One region of the Margalitia sp. FSL K6-0131 genome, then DNA from elsewhere that is predicted to be linked to it. Evidence: a T-box and tRNA genes for the amino acid it is inferred to sense, from the RefSeq annotation. Region 1 holds a T-box; the other regions hold tRNA genes.

Region 1 (4,189 bases):
ACCGAAGTGATCAAGCGCTTAGATAGAGATGCAGTAAATAAAATTACTTTCGAGTAAATACACAAAGAAACGCATGGAATCCATGCGTTTTTGCATTATGCGGACACTGATTCCGTTATTCACATAAAAAGTGCTATTTTGGAGATGTTTGCGGACACACGTTCCGTTATTTACTGTAATACACTCCAAAATAGCTCTTTTTTCGCTTGATAGCGGAACCCGTGTCCGATAAAAAACTGAAATCACCATATTATTCACAAATAACGGAACGTATGTCCGCTTACATTCAACATGTTTTGCTTACTGTTTTAACCCTTGTTCTAACGTTTCCAGCATCATGTCTTGTTCCTTTTGATCCGCATGATTCCAGATTACTTCAAACAAAACACCTAAACCTGGAAGCAGTTTTTCTTCGCCTCTTTGTATAGCATCTACAATCGTATCCTTCAATTGATCTTGTGTATTACCAGAAACATTGTGAATAATTGCATTTCGCAGGTTCAAATTCATGAAGACACACTCCTTTTTATTCTTTTCTCTCTTATCATTACACTAAGTAAATTTTCTATGTACGAAAAATACGTTATAATGGTAGACAAGCTATTATAAGGAGAATTGTCTTGTGAAATATATTCAATCTATACAAAATCCGCAAATAAAACAATGGAAAAAGCTATTAACCAAAAAAGAACGCGAAAAAACAAATACCTATATTCTTGAAGGCTTTCATTTAGTGGAGGAAGCTTTACATTATAGAGATGATATAATCGAAATCATTGTTAGTGAAGAAGCGGATTTACCTGCATACTGGGACGTAAGTGATATATCAATAACGAGAGTTACACCGGAAATAAGCAGAATCATATCTGATACCGAAACAACTCAAGGGATTTTTGCGATATGTCAAATAAGAAATGCAACAACCAAGGACTTAACAGGGAAATCTTATTTACTCCTTGATGGTGTGCAAGATCCAGGAAATCTAGGTACGATGATTCGAACAGCAGATGCTGCAGGAATTGATATGATTCTTTTAGGAAAAGGTACTGCAGATATATATAATCCAAAGGTTCTACGCTCCGCTCAAGGAAGCCATTTCCATGTAGAGTTTTTGTCTGGAAATTTACAGGAATGGATTCCGAAACTGAAAGCAGCAAATGTTCCAATCTACGGTACTGCTCTAGAAAATGGAATTCCTTATAAAGAAGTGCAGCCGGAACCGTCCTTTGCCCTTATTCTGGGTAATGAAGGAAATGGTGTATCGAAAGAAGTGTTATCTCTAACAGATAAAAATCTGTACATCCCAATCTTCGGGAAGAGTGAATCCCTTAATGTTGCAGTTGCTGCTGGCATTTTAATGTATTATTTTAAAAATTAGAGCTCACTTAACTTAAAAAATGACATAATATATCAAAATCCATTTGAAAATCATTTCACAAAATACTATAATAGAAACAATTGAATGAAGTTGAAAGACAATGATAGGGAAAAGTAGCTTATGACATTCATGCAGGGAGAAAATGCCAAAGACTGAAAGCATTTTTATGAAAAATTAAGTGAAGTTCACCCCTGGAGTCAGCATCGGGACCGTTTATTGAAACGTAAAGATGCATCGGTGAAAAACCGTTATCAAAGTTAAGTGAACATAAGAAAAATGATTATGTTAATTAGGGTGGTACCGCGATGATAACCTCGTCCCTTTTGTGGAGACGGGGTTTTTTTATTTTTTCAAAGGAGGAAAAAAATATGGAGCAAAAATTAAAGGAGCTTCAAGCAGAGGCTTTACAAAAAATCGAGCAAGCAGAAGAATTAAAAGCACTTAATGATATTCGTGTTGCGTTTCTAGGAAAAAAAGGACCAATCACCGAAGTATTAAGAGGAATGGGGCAATTATCTGCTGAAGAACGGCCTAAAATGGGTGCTCTTGCAAATGAAGTGAGAGAAGCCATCAGTGAAAAAATCGAAACGAAGCAAAAAGCATTAGAAGCGGCAGCAGTTGAGAAACAATTAGCTTCCGAAACAATTGACATCACCCTCCCTGGCCGTCCGGTGAAAGTTGGAAACCATCATCCATTAACAAAGGTAATTGAGGAAATTGAAGATCTGTTTATCGGGATGGGCTATAAAGTGGCGGAAGGACCAGAGGTAGAAAAGGATTACTACAACTTCGAGGCATTAAATCTGCCAAAAGGCCACCCTGCACGTGATATGCAGGATTCCTTCTATATTACAGAAGAACTGCTGCTTCGTACTCATACATCACCTGTGCAAGCAAGAACTATGGAAAAGCATGAAGGCAAAGGACCAGTGAAAATTATTTGCCCTGGTAAAGTATATCGCCGTGATAATGATGATGCCACACACTCTCATCAATTCATGCAAATCGAAGGATTAGTGGTGGATGAAAACATCACAATGGGAGATTTAAAAGGTACGTTACAAGTGTTTGCTAAGAAAATGTTCGGAGAAGATCGTGAAATTCGCCTTCGCCCTAGCTTCTTCCCATTCACAGAGCCATCAGTTGAAATGGATATCACCTGCAAGATTTGCGGTGGAGAAGGTTGTAATGTATGTAAAGGTACTGGTTGGATTGAAATTTTAGGAGCAGGAATGGTTCATCCCAATGTTCTTGAAATGGCTGGATTTGACTCGAAAAAATATACAGGATTTGCTTTTGGAATGGGACCCGAACGTATCGCGATGTTAAAGTACGGAATTGATGATATTCGTCATTTCTACACAAATGATATTCGTTTCTTAAAGCAATTTGCTGTAACTGAGTAAAAGTTGGAGGGATATAAATGTTAGTTTCTTATAAATGGCTGCAAGAATATGTAGATTTAACAGGAGTTGAAGCACACGACCTTGCGGAAAAAATTACACGCAGCGGTATTGAGGTTGAAGGTGTGGAACAAAAGAGCAAGGGTGTAAGCGGTGTTGTGGTAGGGCATGTTCTTGAATGTGAAAGGCACCCAAATGCCGATAAATTAAATGTCTGCCAGGTTGATTTAGGGGAAGGCGAACCGGTTCAAATCGTTTGCGGTGCACCGAATGTCGGAAAAGGTCAAAAAGTAGCCGTTGCAAAAGCGGGTGCCGTCTTACCGGGAAATTTTAAAATTAAACGTTCTAAATTACGCGGGGAAGAATCAAATGGAATGATTTGTTCCTTAAAAGAACTTGGAATCGACGGAAAGCTTGCTCCAAAGGAATATGCGGAAGGAATTTTTGTTTTCCCAAATGATGTGGAAGTTGGCTCAGATGCCCTTGCATTATTAAATTTGGATGATGAAGTGCTAGAGCTAGGCTTAACACCAAACCGTTCTGATTGTTTAAGCATGCTTGGTGTTGCTTATGAAACAGGTGCTATTTTAGGGAAAGAAGTAAAACTTCCAAGCGTTAATCATGAGCGTTCTTCTGAAAAAGCGTCCGATTATATTTCTGTTAAAGTAGAAGCGAAAGAAGCAAATCCGCTTTATACAGCAAAAGTGATTAAAAATGTAAAAATTGGTCCATCCCCTTTATGGATGCAGACGAGATTAATGTCTGCCGGCATTCGTCCGCATAACAATGTAGTAGACATTACAAACTATATTCTTTTAGAGTATGGTCAGCCATTACATGCATTTGACTATGAACAGCTTGGTTCTAAAGAAATCGTTGTTCGCTTAGCACATGAAGGAGAAAAAATCGTTACCCTTGATGATGCGGAAAGAACATTGAAAGCAAATCATCTTGTCATTACTAACGGAAAAGAACCTGTAGCGATGGCAGGTGTAATGGGTGGAGCAAATTCAGAGGTAACTTCTGATACAACAACAGTCTTGCTTGAATCAGCTTACTTTGATGCACAAACAATCAGAAATGCATCAAAAGATCATGGCTTACGAAGTGAAGCAAGTGCACGCTATGAAAAAGGCATTGATCCAAATCGTGTGCATGAAGCAGCAGAGAGAGCAGCCCAATTAATGGCTAAATATGCTGGTGGTGAAGTTCTTGATGGTACAGTTGAAGTTAATTCTTTAACAGTGGAACCTGCTGTTGTTTCCATTACACTTGAAAAAATTAATTCTTTCTTAGGTACTTTCATAACAAAACAAGAAGTGAAGGAAATTTTCGATCGCTTGCAATTTGGCGTCGAGGTTGACAATGACACCTTTACCATTACAGTTCCAACACGTCGTGGCGATAT
Region 2 (4,189 bases), 150 kb from region 1:
TCGGTCCCAAGGGTTGGGCTGTTCGCCCATTAAAGCGGTACGCGAGCTGGGTTCAGAACGTCGTGAGACAGTTCGGTCCCTATCCGTCGTGGGCGTAGGAAATTTGAGAGGAGCTGTCCTTAGTACGAGAGGACCGGGATGGACGCACCGCTGGTGTACCAGTTGTCTTGCCAAAGGCATCGCTGGGTAGCTATGTGCGGAAGGGATAAGTGCTGAAAGCATCTAAGCATGAAGCCCCCCTCAAGATGAGATTTCCCATAGCGCAAGCTAGTAAGATCCCTGAAAGATGATCAGGTTGATAGGTTCGAGGTGGAAGTGTGGCGACACATGGAGCTGACGAATACTAATCGATCGAGGACTTAACCAAAATATAAAGCGGAAGCGCCTTGCTCATCGGCGTATGAATTTCGTAGTCTTCGACTGAGATAAAGGAAACACAGTGAGGTAGTTCACGAACTGATGTTGACTTATCGTAGGGAGGAGACGGAGAAATTCACTAGCCGATAGGCGCTGGAGCTGGATTGAAAAAAGCGAAACTCAGTTTTACTTCTTCTTCTGCAGTATTTAGTTTTGAGGGAACAAACCTCATATAGTCTGGTAATTATGGCGAGAAGGTCACACCCGTTCCCATCCCGAACACGGAAGTTAAGCTTCTCAGCGCCGATGGTAGTTGGGGGCTCTCCCCCTGCAAGAGTAGGACGTTGCCAGGCTTACATAATGGAGGATTAGCTCAGCTGGGAGAGCACCTGCCTTACAAGCAGGGGGTCGGCGGTTCGATCCCGTCATCCTCCACCATATTATTGATGATAAAAGATTTCAGATAAAGCCGGCCCGGCTACAATAATGAAAGTTAACTGCTTTGATTATTTAGTTGGACCAGATATTTTAAGTCATTTAATTGCAAAATGAATGCTTGAAATGCCGGCCTAGCTCAATTGGTAGAGCAACTGAATCGTAATCAGTAGGTTGGGGGTTCAAGTCCTCTGGCCGGCACCATTTAATACGAGCCATTAGCTCAGTCGGTAGAGCATCTGACTTTTAATCAGAGGGTCGAAGGTTCGAGTCCTTCATGGCTCACCATTTTAAAGTAAATAAATTTTCATAACGCGGGTGTGGCGGAATTGGCAGACGCACCAGACTTAGGATCTGGCGCCGCAAGGCGTGGGGGTTCGACTCCCTTCACCCGCATTGATAAAAATTTCTGCGCGGAAGTAGTTCAGTGGTAGAACACCACCTTGCCAAGGTGGGGGTCGCGGGTTCGAATCCCGTCTTCCGCTCCAAATACCCTTTGCCGGGGTGGCGGAACTGGCAGACGCACAGGACTTAAAATCCTGCGGTAGGTGACTACCGTACCGGTTCGATTCCGGTCCTCGGCACCAAGTTTTTTTGCAAAGCAAAATAAACTACCATAATATGCGCCCATAGCTCAATTGGATAGAGCGTTTGACTACGGATCAAAAGGTTAGGGGTTCGACTCCTCTTGGGCGCGCCATTATCAATACAAACGGGAAGTAGCTCAGCTTGGTAGAGCACATGGTTTGGGACCATGGGGTCGCAGGTTCGAATCCTGTCTTCCCGACCACTTAAAAAAATGGGGCCTTAGCTCAGCTGGGAGAGCGCCTGCTTTGCACGCAGGAGGTCAGCGGTTCGATCCCGCTAGGCTCCACCAATAATATAGTATTTTATGGCGGCGTAGCTCAGCTGGCTAGAGCGTACGGTTCATACCCGTGAGGTCGTGGGTTCGATCCCCTCCGCCGCTACCATAAAATGGACCTTTAGCTCAGCTGGTTAGAGCAGACGGCTCATAACCGTCCGGTCGTAGGTTCGAGTCCTACAAGGTCCACCATAATCATTCGGAGGAATACCCAAGTCTGGCTGAAGGGATCGGTCTTGAAAACCGACAGGCGGGTTAAACCGCGCGGGGGTTCGAATCCCTCTTCCTCCGCCATAATTAAATAAAATGGTTTTATAATATCGTCGCGGGGTGGAGCAGTCCGGTAGCTCGTCGGGCTCATAACCCGAAGGTCGCAGGTTCAAATCCTGCCCCCGCAATTAAGGTAAGTTATTTTCAAGGAAGATTATAAGAAAGTTTATTTTCAATTCTTGAAAAAACCTGGTCCGGTAGTTCAGCTGGTTAGAATGCCTGCCTGTCACGCAGGAGGTCGCGGGTTCGAGTCCCGTCCGGACCGCCATTTATTTTAAAAATAAGTAATTATGGCTCGGTAGCTCAGTCGGTAGAGCACGATGAATGATCTTCGTAGCGTTACTACCAGCGTACCAATCGAGCTGCTACTTGCAAAGCTTTCTGAGATTGGGACGAAGCGACTGCAAATTATTTTTAGGAATTTTATACAATTATGGCTCGGTAGCTCAGTCGGTAGAGCAAAGGACTGAAAATCCTTGTGTCGGCGGTTCGATTCCGTCCCGAGCCACCATCCATCTTTTAATAATATTTATTTGTAATGGCGGCTATGGCGAAGTGGTTAACGCATCGGATTGTGGCTCCGACATTCGTGGGTTCGATTCCCACTAGTCGCCCCATATTTTACGCGGGTGTAGTTTAGTGGTAAAACTACAGCCTTCCAAGCTGTTGTCGTGGGTTCGATTCCCATCACCCGCTCCATAGTAAATGGGCCTATAGCTCAGCTGGTTAGAGCGCACGCCTGATAAGCGTGAGGTCGATGGTTCAAGTCCATTTAGGCCCACCAGAATTTTTTGCAATAGCAAAATAACTTTCAATTATTGTTCCGCAGTAGCTCAGTGGTAGAGCTATCGGCTGTTAACCGATCGGTCGTAGGTTCGAATCCTACCTGCGGAGCCATTTTTTTTGGGGAAGTACTCAAGTGGCTGAAGAGGCGCCCCTGCTAAGGGTGTAGGTCGCGTAAGCGGCGCGAGGGTTCAAATCCCTCCTTCTCCGCCATATTTTCACCTTGGCCCGTTGGTCAAGCGGTTAAGACACCGCCCTTTCACGGCGGTAACACGGGTTCGAATCCCGTACGGGTCATAGTTTAATAGAGTGAAAAAAGAGGCTGGGACATAACTAGCTTCAAATAGTGAGAAAGGTGAATTTGAGGGAACTCAAATTCACCTTTCTCTATTTTTGCGTTTAAATTTTCTATTACCTTAGTTGTTGGTAGTGAATTTTCTTAAATTCACTGCCATTAACGCGAGGCCCATTTCGTTTTCTACCTTCGATTTTCCTCGTACAGAAAATCGAGTGAAACGCAAATTAGCCTTCAAGAATCCAAAAACTGGTTCCACATCGATTTTGCGTTTTCGATAGATGGCACTCGTTTTCTCTTCTGAAAGCTTCGCTCTTACATATTCTTTTTGCTGTTCCCATTTTTCATTCACCATTAGTTTTCGATTGTTGCCTTCTTTTGCTTTGGTACAGGATGAACGGAATGGGCATCCCGAACAGTCTTCGCACTCGTAGATTTTGAACTTCCGTTGGAAACCTGTACGGTCATTACGGACTGAATAATATTGATATTCAAGACGTTTCTGATTAGGGCATGTATAGGTATCTGTTTCTTGATCATACTTCCAGTTGTCGGGATTAAAAGTGTTTTGTTTGTACTTTTTCTTTTGTTCCTTCAAATACATATTATACGTAATAAGTGCTTCTCGTTTTCTGTTTAAAAGGATATCATTAAAGTTTTGTTCACTACCGTAACCTGCATCTGCGACAATGTGCTTCGGTAACTCGAAATAATGCTGCTCGATCTCATCTAAAAATGGAATTAACGTACGCGTATCTGTTGGGTTTGAAAATAAACTATAGGCAAGCGCGTATTGGCCCTCCGTTGCGATTTGTACATTGTAACCAGCTTTCAATTGGCCGTTTTGCATATAATCATCTTTCATTCGCATAAATGTCGCATCTGGATCTGTTTTAGAATAGCTATTACGCGTGCCAAAGATTTCAAAGTCTTGTTGGTATTTCTGTTTTCGCAGGACAAAATCAATCAACTGTTTTCGCACTTGTTTTGGGTATTTGCGTTCATTTCTTAAAGCTTTTCGTTCTGGAACGTCTGATGATGCTTCTATTTGTTTATCATACTCAGTTACCACATCGTCCACTTTTTGAACCAATTGAGAGAGTTCTTCCAATGACAACTGTTCATCGCTTTCACGTTCTATTTCAGGTATAATTTCGTTTTCAAGTAGTTCATTGTATAGCTGGTTT
Region 3 (4,189 bases), 3.0 Mb from region 1:
GTTCTTATAACTAAAAATAAGAGCCATTAGCTCAGTCGGTAGAGCATCTGACTTTTAATCAGAGGGTCGAAGGTTCGAGTCCTTCATGGCTCACCATTTTTTAAAGTAAATTAACTTTCCATAACGCGGGTGTGGCGGAATTGGCAGACGCACCAGACTTAGGATCTGGCGCCGCAAGGCGTGGGGGTTCGACTCCCTTCACCCGCATTGATAAAAATTTCTGCGCGGAAGTAGTTCAGTGGTAGAACACCACCTTGCCAAGGTGGGGGTCGCGGGTTCGAATCCCGTCTTCCGCTCCAAATACCCTTTGCCGGGGTGGCGGAACTGGCAGACGCACAGGACTTAAAATCCTGCGGTAGGTGACTACCGTACCGGTTCGATTCCGGTCCTCGGCACCAAGATTTTTTGCGTAGCAAAATAATCTTCCATAATATGCGCCCATAGCTCAATTGGATAGAGCGTTTGACTACGGATCAAAAGGTTAGGGGTTCGACTCCTCTTGGGCGCGCCATAATCAATACAAACGGGAAGTAGCTCAGCTTGGTAGAGCACATGGTTTGGGACCATGGGGTCGCAGGTTCGAATCCTGTCTTCCCGACCACTTAAAAAGGGGCCTTAGCTCAGCTGGGAGAGCGCCTGCTTTGCACGCAGGAGGTCAGCGGTTCGATCCCGCTAGGCTCCATTTCAATTTTTTAAAATGGCGGTGTAGCTCAGCTGGCTAGAGCGTACGGTTCATACCCGTAAGGTCGGGGGTTCGATCCCCTCCGCCGCTATAAAAATATACTTGTGTTTAAGGACCTTTAGCTCAGCTGGTTAGAGCAGACGGCTCATAACCGTCCGGTCGTAGGTTCGAGTCCTACAAGGTCCATATTAATGGAGGAATACCCAAGTCTGGCTGAAGGGATCGGTCTTGAAAACCGACAGGCGGGTTAAACCGCGCGGGGGTTCGAATCCCTCTTCCTCCGCCATTAATAATACATTTTTATCGTCGCGGGGTGGAGCAACGAGCGTTACTTCATCGAATTATCTGCGAGTTGTACCGATTGAGCCGCATCTTGAATAGGCTTTCTGAAATCGGGACAGTCCATTGCGAATTTAGTGCATATGGAAAACTTAATAATTTTTTATCGACGCGGGGTGGAGCAGTCCGGTAGCTCGTCGGGCTCATAACCCGAAGGTCGCAGGTTCAAATCCTGCCCCCGCAATTAAAAGAGTTATTTTCAAGGAAGATTATAAGGAAGTTTATTTTCAATTCTTGAAAAAAACCTGGTCCGGTAGTTCAGCTGGTTAGAATGCCTGCCTGTCACGCAGGAGGTCGCGGGTTCGAGTCCCGTCCGGACCGCCATTTATAATATATAAAATCTGAATAGTTTTTTAATTTGGCTCAGTAGCTCAGTCGGTAGAGCACGTCCGAATAAGCTACGAAGCATTACTTCAGCGTACCAGTCGAGCTGCTACTTGCGTAATCTTTCTGAGACTGGGACGAAGCGACTACAATTTAATTTACAAATAATAAACAATTACGGCTCAGTAGCTCAGTCGGTAGAGCAAAGGACTGAAAATCCTTGTGTCGGCGGTTCGATTCCGTCCTGAGCCACCATTTAGTTAAATATGCCTGCCTAGCTCAATTGGTAGAGCACGATGAATAAACTTCGAAGCAAAAGCATCCAGCGTACAGCTTGAGCCGCTTCTTGATTAGTCTTTCTGAGAGCTGGACGACGGTTATATGCACTAACATATCAGCAGGTTATATCTTAATAATGCCGGCCTAGCTCAATTGGTAGAGCAACTGACTTGTAATCAGTAGGTTGGGGGTTCAAGTCCTCTGGCCGGCACCAGTAGGTTTCGGAGGGGTAGCGAAGTGGCTAAACGCGGCGGACTGTAAATCCGCTCCTTCGGGTTCGGCGGTTCGAATCCGTCCCCCTCCACCATTCTCATAGGGGCATAGTTTAAAGGTAGAACTAAGGTCTCCAAAACCTTCAGTGTGGGTTCGATTCCTACTGCCCCTGCCAATAAGATTATGGCGGCTATGGCGAAGTGGTTAACGCATCGGATTGTGGCTCCGACATTCGTGGGTTCGATTCCCACTAGTCGCCCCATAAAATTGTTAAATAAGATTTATTATTGGGCTATAGCCAAGCGGTAAGGCAACGGACTTTGACTCCGTCACTCGCTGGTTCGAATCCAGCTAGCCCAGCCATCCATCCATATGGCAGCATAGCCAAGTGGTAAGGCAGAGGTCTGCAAAACCTTTATCACCGGTTCAAATCCGGTTGCTGCCTCCAAATAATCTTTGCGGGTGTAGTTTAGTGGTAAAACTACAGCCTTCCAAGCTGTTGTCGTGGGTTCGATTCCCATCACCCGCTCCAAAAAATAAGGGGCCTATAGCTCAGCTGGTTAGAGCGCACGCCTGATAAGCGTGAGGTCGATGGTTCGAGTCCATTTAGGCCCACCAGAGTTTTTTGCAATAGCAAAATAACTTTCAATTATTGTTCCGCAGTAGCTCAGTGGTAGAGCTATCGGCTGTTAACCGATCGGTCGTAGGTTCGAATCCTACCTGCGGAGCCATTTTTTTGGTGGAAAACTCAAATTGATGAAGAGATGCCCGCCGCTACTTTTCATAAGTTGCAGGATTCATTAAAGCTCTCTTTCTCAGTCATTTAAAATATAATAATGCGCCTTTAGCTCAGCTGGATAGAGCAACAGCCTTCTAAGCTGTGGGTCAGAGGTTCGAATCCTCTAAGGCGCGTCCTAATAGAATGACCTAATCCTATATATTGGATTAGGTTTTTTTGGTGCGCCCAGCATGGGTGCAGTCTATAGGGTGAAAGTCCCGAACTGTGAAGGCAGAAGTAGCAGTAGCTAAACGCAAGGGTGTCTGTGGTGACGCAGAATCTGAAGGAAGCGGGCGGCAAATCTCCGGTCTGAGGGACACGAACTTCATATAAGGCTAGGTATCATTGGATGAGTTTGCCAAACAAAACGAAGTCCTTTCTGCCAAAGATGATACAGAGTAAATGAAGCAGATAGATGGGGAGAAAGACTGTACTCTTACCTGGGGAGGTCTGGCTGAAATGCCGAGCACACTCGGTAACTTACTTTGTGAAGGGTAATTGAACAGCCAGAAGTCAGCAGAGGTCATAGTACCTGACTAGCTTAAGATGGTTAGGGAAGGACTGAACATTTAAGGAGAATATACACTAGGCGTTCATTGTTTATGATGATACAGACAATCCAATTGGACTTACTTAAAGGAGGAAGTGGTGAATTCCACAGGGGACTTTAAGAGGGTGGAATAAACAATGGCACAAATAGCACGTATATTCACGTGAAAGGATGTATCGAAATGATGGAACGAATACTGTCACGGGACAATCTACTTTCGGCATTGAAACGTGTCGAAAAGAATAAGGGTAGCCATGGAGTAGATGAAATGCCTGTAAAATCCCTACGAGCGCATATTCTACAAAATTGGCAAGAAATCCGAAATTCAATAAAGGACGGAACCTATGAGCCTATGCCAGTCAGACGAGTCGAAATCCCGAAACCAAATGGCGGCGTTCGTTTATTAGGTATTCCTACCGTGACAGACCGTTTTGTCCAACAAGCGATTGCCCAAATATTAACCCCAATCTATGACCCAACCTTTTCCGAACATAGCTATGGGTTTAGACCCAGAAGAAGGGCACATGATGCCGTTAGGGAAGCAAGGCAATATATAGAAGAGGGCTACAGATGGGTAATAGATATGGACTTAGAAAAGTTCTTCGACAAGGTAAATCACGATATGCTTATGGGACTCCTAGCAAAAAGAGTCAAGGATAAGACGATTCTAAAGTTAATTAGAAAATACTTAGAGTCGGGGATTATGATAAACGGTGTGGAAACTATCAGCGAAGAAGGTGTTCCTCAGGGTGGACCATTAAGTCCACTACTTTCCAATATCATGTTAGATGAATTAGATAAGGAACTAGAGGAAAGAGGACACAAATTTGTCCGCTACGCAGATGATTGTAATATTTACGTAAAAACCAAGAAGGCAGGTTTACGTGTCAAGAGTTCTATCACTACTTTCATTGAAAAGAAGCTTAAACTAAAAGTAAATGAAGAGAAAAGTGCGGTGGACAGACCGTGGAAACGAAAGTTTCTTGGATTCAGCTTCACATCAAACCGTAATCCAAAAATCCGT
Region 4 (4,189 bases), 2.3 Mb from region 1:
GAGGTGAATAATATGAGCCTAACCTACACCAAGAAAATTCAAATTGAGTTCTCCAAAAATGATGAAATTATACTAGACGGACAGAGCAAAATTTGCAATTGGTTATATAATCAACTATTAGATGCTTGCCAAAAGGATTACTATGAAAATAATAATTCTTTAAAACTACTAGAAGGAAGAAACCTGCGTAATTATGGAGTCTCTCTAAAGAAAAGTCATCCATTTTTGAATTCAGTCTTTTCCTCTGTATTAAAGGAACCATCTACAAGATTGCTTAAAGCCTATAAGAGCTTTTTTAAAGGTGATTCCAGATATCCTAAACACAGAAGCTGGAAGAATAAATGGTTTAGTCTAGTTTTTGATGAACCAAACAAAGGATGGGAAATTCTAAAGGAAGGAAAAGCAGTTTCTATTTCATTAGGCAATGTACCTGGATTAGCAAAACAAAAAGGTAAAAAGAATCCTTCGATTATTGGAAAGTTGAAAGAAAAAGTAGAGTTAGGTGATGAAGAAAAATTTAAAACGTTTAGCCTTTGCAAACAACAAGGGAATAAATTCTTTGCAATTTTCACCGTAGAACGCCGCTCGAAGACAGAAATGGAATATAAAAAAACAATGTCAAAATATCGAATTCAGTGCAAACAGTCTAAAAAGTTAAATGAACCCTCACCTCAAAAACCTTCATTAATAAAACAAGAAACCAATATTCCAGATAATTTGAAATGGATTTCCTTGGATCCAAATCATAAGAATTTCTTTGTCGGTGTTGACTATGAAGGTAATTCTATTGAGTTTAAGAAACTTCTAATGATTAATTATTGGGACAAAAAAATAGATCAAATAAAAGCCAAACGAGATATTTGCAAAAAACAATACAAAATGAAAAAAGCAAATATGGAAATTCTTATACCATTCACAGTCCACGATGGAATAAATTAAACTCTGCAGTAAATAGGGCTTACAACAAACGTCGAGAACAAATTAAGACAGCGTTGTATTCTATTGCCCATGCTTTATACGATAGATACGATCTAGTTATAATTGGTGACTATACTCCAAACAATAAACATGCACCGTATAAAAATATGAAACGAAGTATGTTAAACCAAGAACAAATTGGTAAATTTCGTACTATTTTAAAATGGGTTGCAACGAAACGTGGCAAATATTTTTTAATATCCGATGAATTTAACACTACTAAAGAATGTTGTGTTTGCGGATACATGAGAAAAAGAGAGCCACAAATTCGCAGCTTTACATGTGAAAAATGTGGAACCCTTTTAATGAGAGATATTAATTCAAGTGTCAATATCGGAAAAAAGGTTGGATATAAATTAAATATTGCTTATTATAAGCATAAACTTCAAAACTTTACCTATTTAGGAAAAGCGCCATATGGAAGAAAAATATTATGGGTGAAAAATAATCTATCTTTGCCTTGCTTAGGCTAGTTAAGGTTAGATAAGTTAAAATAATCTTAACTATACTTGTAACAACATAAGTTGTTCTGCCAACAAGACCTACACACTTTTTCATAGTCTTGACTTGGAGAAAAGATTTATACTCGGGTGTGACATTTATATTCTGCTTTATACAGAAAATAAATGATGAGGAAAATCAAAGCAGTCGAACCGACACTCGTTTTATTAAAACATGTCTCGAATATAATTAAATGTTTGATTTCTAATTAATCGTATCAAAAAATAATGCAAAAGAAAAAGTCCCTGATATACATTTTATATTAAATGCATATCAGGGACTTTCACTATTATGATACCGGTGACCAGGGTCGAACTGGTACTCCCGAAGGAACACGATTTTGAGTCGTGCGCGTCTGCCAATTCCGCCACACCGGCACAATATTATGGAGGCGGCAACCGGATTCGAACCGGTGGTAAAGGTTTTGCAGACCTCTGCCTTACCACTTGGCTATGCCGCCATTTTGTTTGGAGCGGAAGACGGGATTCGAACCCGCGACCCCCACCTTGGCAAGGTGGTGTTCTACCACTGAACTACTTCCGCATAAAGCTGGGCTAGCTGGATTCGAACCAGCGAGTGACGGAGTCAAAGTCCGTTGCCTTACCGCTTGGCTATAGCCCAATAATAAAGCTAATTTAACAATTTTATGGGGCGACTAGTGGGGATCGAACCCACGTATGCCGGAGCCACAATCCGGTGCGTTAACCACTTCGCCATAGCCGCCATAATCTTATTGGCAGGGGCAGTAGGAATCGAACCCACACTGAAGGTTTTGGAGACCTTAGTTCTACCTTTAAACTATGCCCCTATGAAAATGGTGGAGGGGGACGGATTCGAACCGCCGAACCCGAAGGAGCGGATTTACAGTCCGCCGCGTTTAGCCACTTCGCTACCCCTCCGAAACCTACTGGTGCCGGCCAGAGGACTTGAACCCCCAACCTACTGATTACAAGTCAGTTGCTCTACCAATTGAGCTAGGCCGGCAATATTAAGATATAACCTGCTAATATGTTATTGCAATATACCTGTCGTCCAGCTCTCAGAAAGATTATTCAAGTAGCAGCTCGAGCTGTACGCTGAAGCAATGCTTCGAAGCATATTCGATCGTGCTCTACCAATTGAGCTAGGCCGGCATATTAAATTAAATGGTGGCTCAGGACGGAATCGAACCGCCGACACAAGGATTTTCAGTCCTTTGCTCTACCGACTGAGCTACTGAGCCTATGTACCTATTTTTTAAAAAAATGGCGGTCTGGACGGGACTCGAACCCGCGACCTCCTGCGTGACAGGCAGGCATTCTAACCAGCTGAACTACCAGACCATTATTGCGGGGGCAGGATTTGAACCTGCGACCTTCGGGTTATGAGCCCGACGAGCTACCGGACTGCTCCACCCCGCGACGATTATAAATGTTATATGGTGGAGGATGACGGGATCGAACCGCCGACCCCCTGCTTGTAAGGCAGGTGCTCTCCCAGCTGAGCTAATCCTCCGTTATTTACTTTTTATATTAATGGTGACCCGTACGGGATTCGAACCCGTGTTACCGCCGTGAAAGGGCGGTGTCTTAACCGCTTGACCAACGGGCCACATATATCTGGCGGAGAGCAAGGGATTTGAACCCTTGAGACAGGTTTTGCCCGCCTACACGATTTCCAATCGTGCTCCTTCGGCCACTCGGACAGCTCTCCGTATGGCTCCACAGGTAGGACTCGAACCTACGACCGATCGGTTAACAGCCGATAGCTCTACCACTGAGCTACTGTGGAATAATGCCAGCTTGGCGACGTCCTACTCTTGCAGGGGGAGAGCCCCCAACTACCATCGGCGCTGAGAAGCTTAACTTCCGTGTTCGGGATGGGAACGGGTGTGACCTTCTCGCAATAGCCACCAAACCATGTGACATATATTATTATATATGATTTTGGGATAATTTCAATATAAAATTGAATTTTATTCCCTCAAAACTAAATACTGTAGAAGAAGAAGTAAAGAGAATCGCTCTATTTTGGTTAAGTCCTCGATCGATTAGTATTCGTCAGCTCCATGTGTCGCCACACTTCCACCTCGAACCTATCAACCTGATCATCTTTCAGGGATCTTACTAGCTTGCGCTATGGGAAATCTCATCTTGAGGGGGGCTTCATGCTTAGATGCTTTCAGCACTTATCCCTTCCGCACATAGCTACCCAGCGATGCCTTTGGCAAGACAACTGGTACACCAGCGGTGCGTCCATCCCGGTCCTCTCGTACTAAGGACAGCTCCTCTCAAATTTCCTACGCCCACGACGGATAGGGACCGAACTGTCTCACGACGTTCTGAACCCAGCTCGCGTACCGCTTTAATGGGCGAACAGCCCAACCCTTGGGACCGACTACAGCCCCAGGATGCGATGAGCCGACATCGAGGTGCCAAACCTCCCCGTCGATGTGGACTCTTGGGGGAGATAAGCCTGTTATCCCCGGGGTAGCTTTTATCCGTTGAGCGATGGCCCTTCCATGCGGAACCACCGGATCACTAAGCCCGACTTTCGTCCCTGCTCGACTTGTAGGTCTCGCAGTCAAGCTCCCTTGTGCCTTTACACTCTACGAATGATTTCCAACCATTCTGAGGGAACCTTTGGGCGCCTCCGTTACTCTTTAGGAGGCGACCGCCCCAGTCAAACTGCCTGCCTGACACTGTCTCCCACCCCGATCAGGGGTGCGGGT

The links. The T-box of region 1 lies ahead of pheS (phenylalanine--tRNA ligase subunit alpha). A T-box ahead of a tRNA ligase gene usually reads a tRNA of that ligase, here a tRNA-Phe.
Region 2: it has a tRNA-Phe gene. The T-box ahead of pheS (phenylalanine--tRNA ligase subunit alpha) is inferred to sense a tRNA for this amino acid. The anticodon was not compared.
Region 3: it has a tRNA-Phe gene. The T-box ahead of pheS (phenylalanine--tRNA ligase subunit alpha) is inferred to sense a tRNA for this amino acid. The anticodon was not compared.
Region 4: it has a tRNA-Phe gene. The T-box ahead of pheS (phenylalanine--tRNA ligase subunit alpha) is inferred to sense a tRNA for this amino acid. The anticodon was not compared.

Annotation. Positions count from the first base shown of each region.
Region 1 is NZ_JBBOZS010000001.1:1,879,253-1,883,441, forward strand. It holds gene NSQ59_RS09095 (M42 family metallopeptidase) at 1-57, shown strand, start outside; gene sspI (small acid-soluble spore protein SspI) at 301-510, opposite strand; gene NSQ59_RS09105 (TrmH family RNA methyltransferase) at 623-1,378, shown strand; T-box leader at 1,470-1,703, shown strand; gene pheS (phenylalanine--tRNA ligase subunit alpha) at 1,747-2,784, shown strand; gene pheT (phenylalanine--tRNA ligase subunit beta) at 2,802-4,189, shown strand, end outside.
Region 2 is NZ_JBBOZS010000001.1:1,731,252-1,735,440, forward strand. It holds rRNA gene NSQ59_RS08320 (23S ribosomal RNA) at 1-367, shown strand, start outside; rRNA gene rrf (5S ribosomal RNA) at 594-710, shown strand; tRNA gene NSQ59_RS08330 (tRNA-Val) at 720-795, shown strand; tRNA gene NSQ59_RS08335 (tRNA-Thr) at 921-996, shown strand; tRNA gene NSQ59_RS08340 (tRNA-Lys) at 1,005-1,080, shown strand; tRNA gene NSQ59_RS08345 (tRNA-Leu) at 1,107-1,188, shown strand; tRNA gene NSQ59_RS08350 (tRNA-Gly) at 1,206-1,280, shown strand; tRNA gene NSQ59_RS08355 (tRNA-Leu) at 1,291-1,379, shown strand; tRNA gene NSQ59_RS08360 (tRNA-Arg) at 1,416-1,492, shown strand; tRNA gene NSQ59_RS08365 (tRNA-Pro) at 1,506-1,582, shown strand; tRNA gene NSQ59_RS08370 (tRNA-Ala) at 1,594-1,669, shown strand; tRNA gene NSQ59_RS08375 (tRNA-Met) at 1,687-1,763, shown strand; tRNA gene NSQ59_RS08380 (tRNA-Ile) at 1,770-1,846, shown strand; tRNA gene NSQ59_RS08385 (tRNA-Ser) at 1,856-1,948, shown strand; tRNA gene NSQ59_RS08390 (tRNA-Met) at 1,979-2,052, shown strand; tRNA gene NSQ59_RS08395 (tRNA-Asp) at 2,116-2,192, shown strand; tRNA gene NSQ59_RS08400 (tRNA-Phe) at 2,360-2,435, shown strand; tRNA gene NSQ59_RS08405 (tRNA-His) at 2,466-2,541, shown strand; tRNA gene NSQ59_RS08410 (tRNA-Gly) at 2,550-2,623, shown strand; tRNA gene NSQ59_RS08415 (tRNA-Ile) at 2,632-2,708, shown strand; tRNA gene NSQ59_RS08420 (tRNA-Asn) at 2,747-2,821, shown strand; tRNA gene NSQ59_RS08425 (tRNA-Ser) at 2,830-2,920, shown strand; tRNA gene NSQ59_RS08430 (tRNA-Glu) at 2,933-3,004, shown strand; gene NSQ59_RS08435 (IS1182 family transposase) at 3,124-4,189, opposite strand, start outside.
Region 3 is NZ_JBBOZS010000001.1:4,882,380-4,886,568, reverse strand. It holds tRNA gene NSQ59_RS23985 (tRNA-Lys) at 21-96, shown strand; tRNA gene NSQ59_RS23980 (tRNA-Leu) at 126-207, shown strand; tRNA gene NSQ59_RS23975 (tRNA-Gly) at 225-299, shown strand; tRNA gene NSQ59_RS23970 (tRNA-Leu) at 310-398, shown strand; tRNA gene NSQ59_RS23965 (tRNA-Arg) at 435-511, shown strand; tRNA gene NSQ59_RS23960 (tRNA-Pro) at 525-601, shown strand; tRNA gene NSQ59_RS23955 (tRNA-Ala) at 610-682, shown strand; tRNA gene NSQ59_RS23950 (tRNA-Met) at 700-773, shown strand; tRNA gene NSQ59_RS23945 (tRNA-Ile) at 795-868, shown strand; tRNA gene NSQ59_RS23940 (tRNA-Ser) at 876-968, shown strand; tRNA gene NSQ59_RS23935 (tRNA-Met) at 1,132-1,205, shown strand; tRNA gene NSQ59_RS23930 (tRNA-Asp) at 1,269-1,345, shown strand; tRNA gene NSQ59_RS23925 (tRNA-Phe) at 1,525-1,600, shown strand; tRNA gene NSQ59_RS23920 (tRNA-Thr) at 1,763-1,838, shown strand; tRNA gene NSQ59_RS23915 (tRNA-Tyr) at 1,848-1,931, shown strand; tRNA gene NSQ59_RS23910 (tRNA-Trp) at 1,939-2,012, shown strand; tRNA gene NSQ59_RS23905 (tRNA-His) at 2,024-2,099, shown strand; tRNA gene NSQ59_RS23900 (tRNA-Gln) at 2,126-2,200, shown strand; tRNA gene NSQ59_RS23895 (tRNA-Cys) at 2,212-2,285, shown strand; tRNA gene NSQ59_RS23890 (tRNA-Gly) at 2,296-2,369, shown strand; tRNA gene NSQ59_RS23885 (tRNA-Ile) at 2,379-2,455, shown strand; tRNA gene NSQ59_RS23880 (tRNA-Asn) at 2,494-2,568, shown strand; tRNA gene NSQ59_RS23875 (tRNA-Arg) at 2,676-2,749, shown strand; gene ltrA (group II intron reverse transcriptase/maturase) at 3,347-4,189, shown strand, end outside.
Region 4 is NZ_JBBOZS010000001.1:4,162,129-4,166,317, forward strand. It holds gene NSQ59_RS20335 (hypothetical protein) at 13-939, shown strand; gene NSQ59_RS20340 (transposase) at 861-1,451, shown strand; tRNA gene NSQ59_RS20345 (tRNA-Leu) at 1,775-1,856, opposite strand; tRNA gene NSQ59_RS20350 (tRNA-Cys) at 1,866-1,939, opposite strand; tRNA gene NSQ59_RS20355 (tRNA-Gly) at 1,948-2,022, opposite strand; tRNA gene NSQ59_RS20360 (tRNA-Gln) at 2,029-2,100, opposite strand; tRNA gene NSQ59_RS20365 (tRNA-His) at 2,127-2,202, opposite strand; tRNA gene NSQ59_RS20370 (tRNA-Trp) at 2,214-2,287, opposite strand; tRNA gene NSQ59_RS20375 (tRNA-Tyr) at 2,295-2,378, opposite strand; tRNA gene NSQ59_RS20380 (tRNA-Thr) at 2,388-2,463, opposite strand; tRNA gene NSQ59_RS20385 (tRNA-Phe) at 2,626-2,701, opposite strand; tRNA gene NSQ59_RS20390 (tRNA-Asp) at 2,725-2,801, opposite strand; tRNA gene NSQ59_RS20395 (tRNA-Met) at 2,806-2,879, opposite strand; tRNA gene NSQ59_RS20400 (tRNA-Val) at 2,898-2,973, opposite strand; tRNA gene NSQ59_RS20405 (tRNA-Glu) at 2,995-3,069, opposite strand; tRNA gene NSQ59_RS20410 (tRNA-Ser) at 3,079-3,171, opposite strand; tRNA gene NSQ59_RS20415 (tRNA-Asn) at 3,175-3,249, opposite strand; rRNA gene rrf (5S ribosomal RNA) at 3,259-3,375, opposite strand; rRNA gene NSQ59_RS20425 (23S ribosomal RNA) at 3,489-4,189, opposite strand, start outside.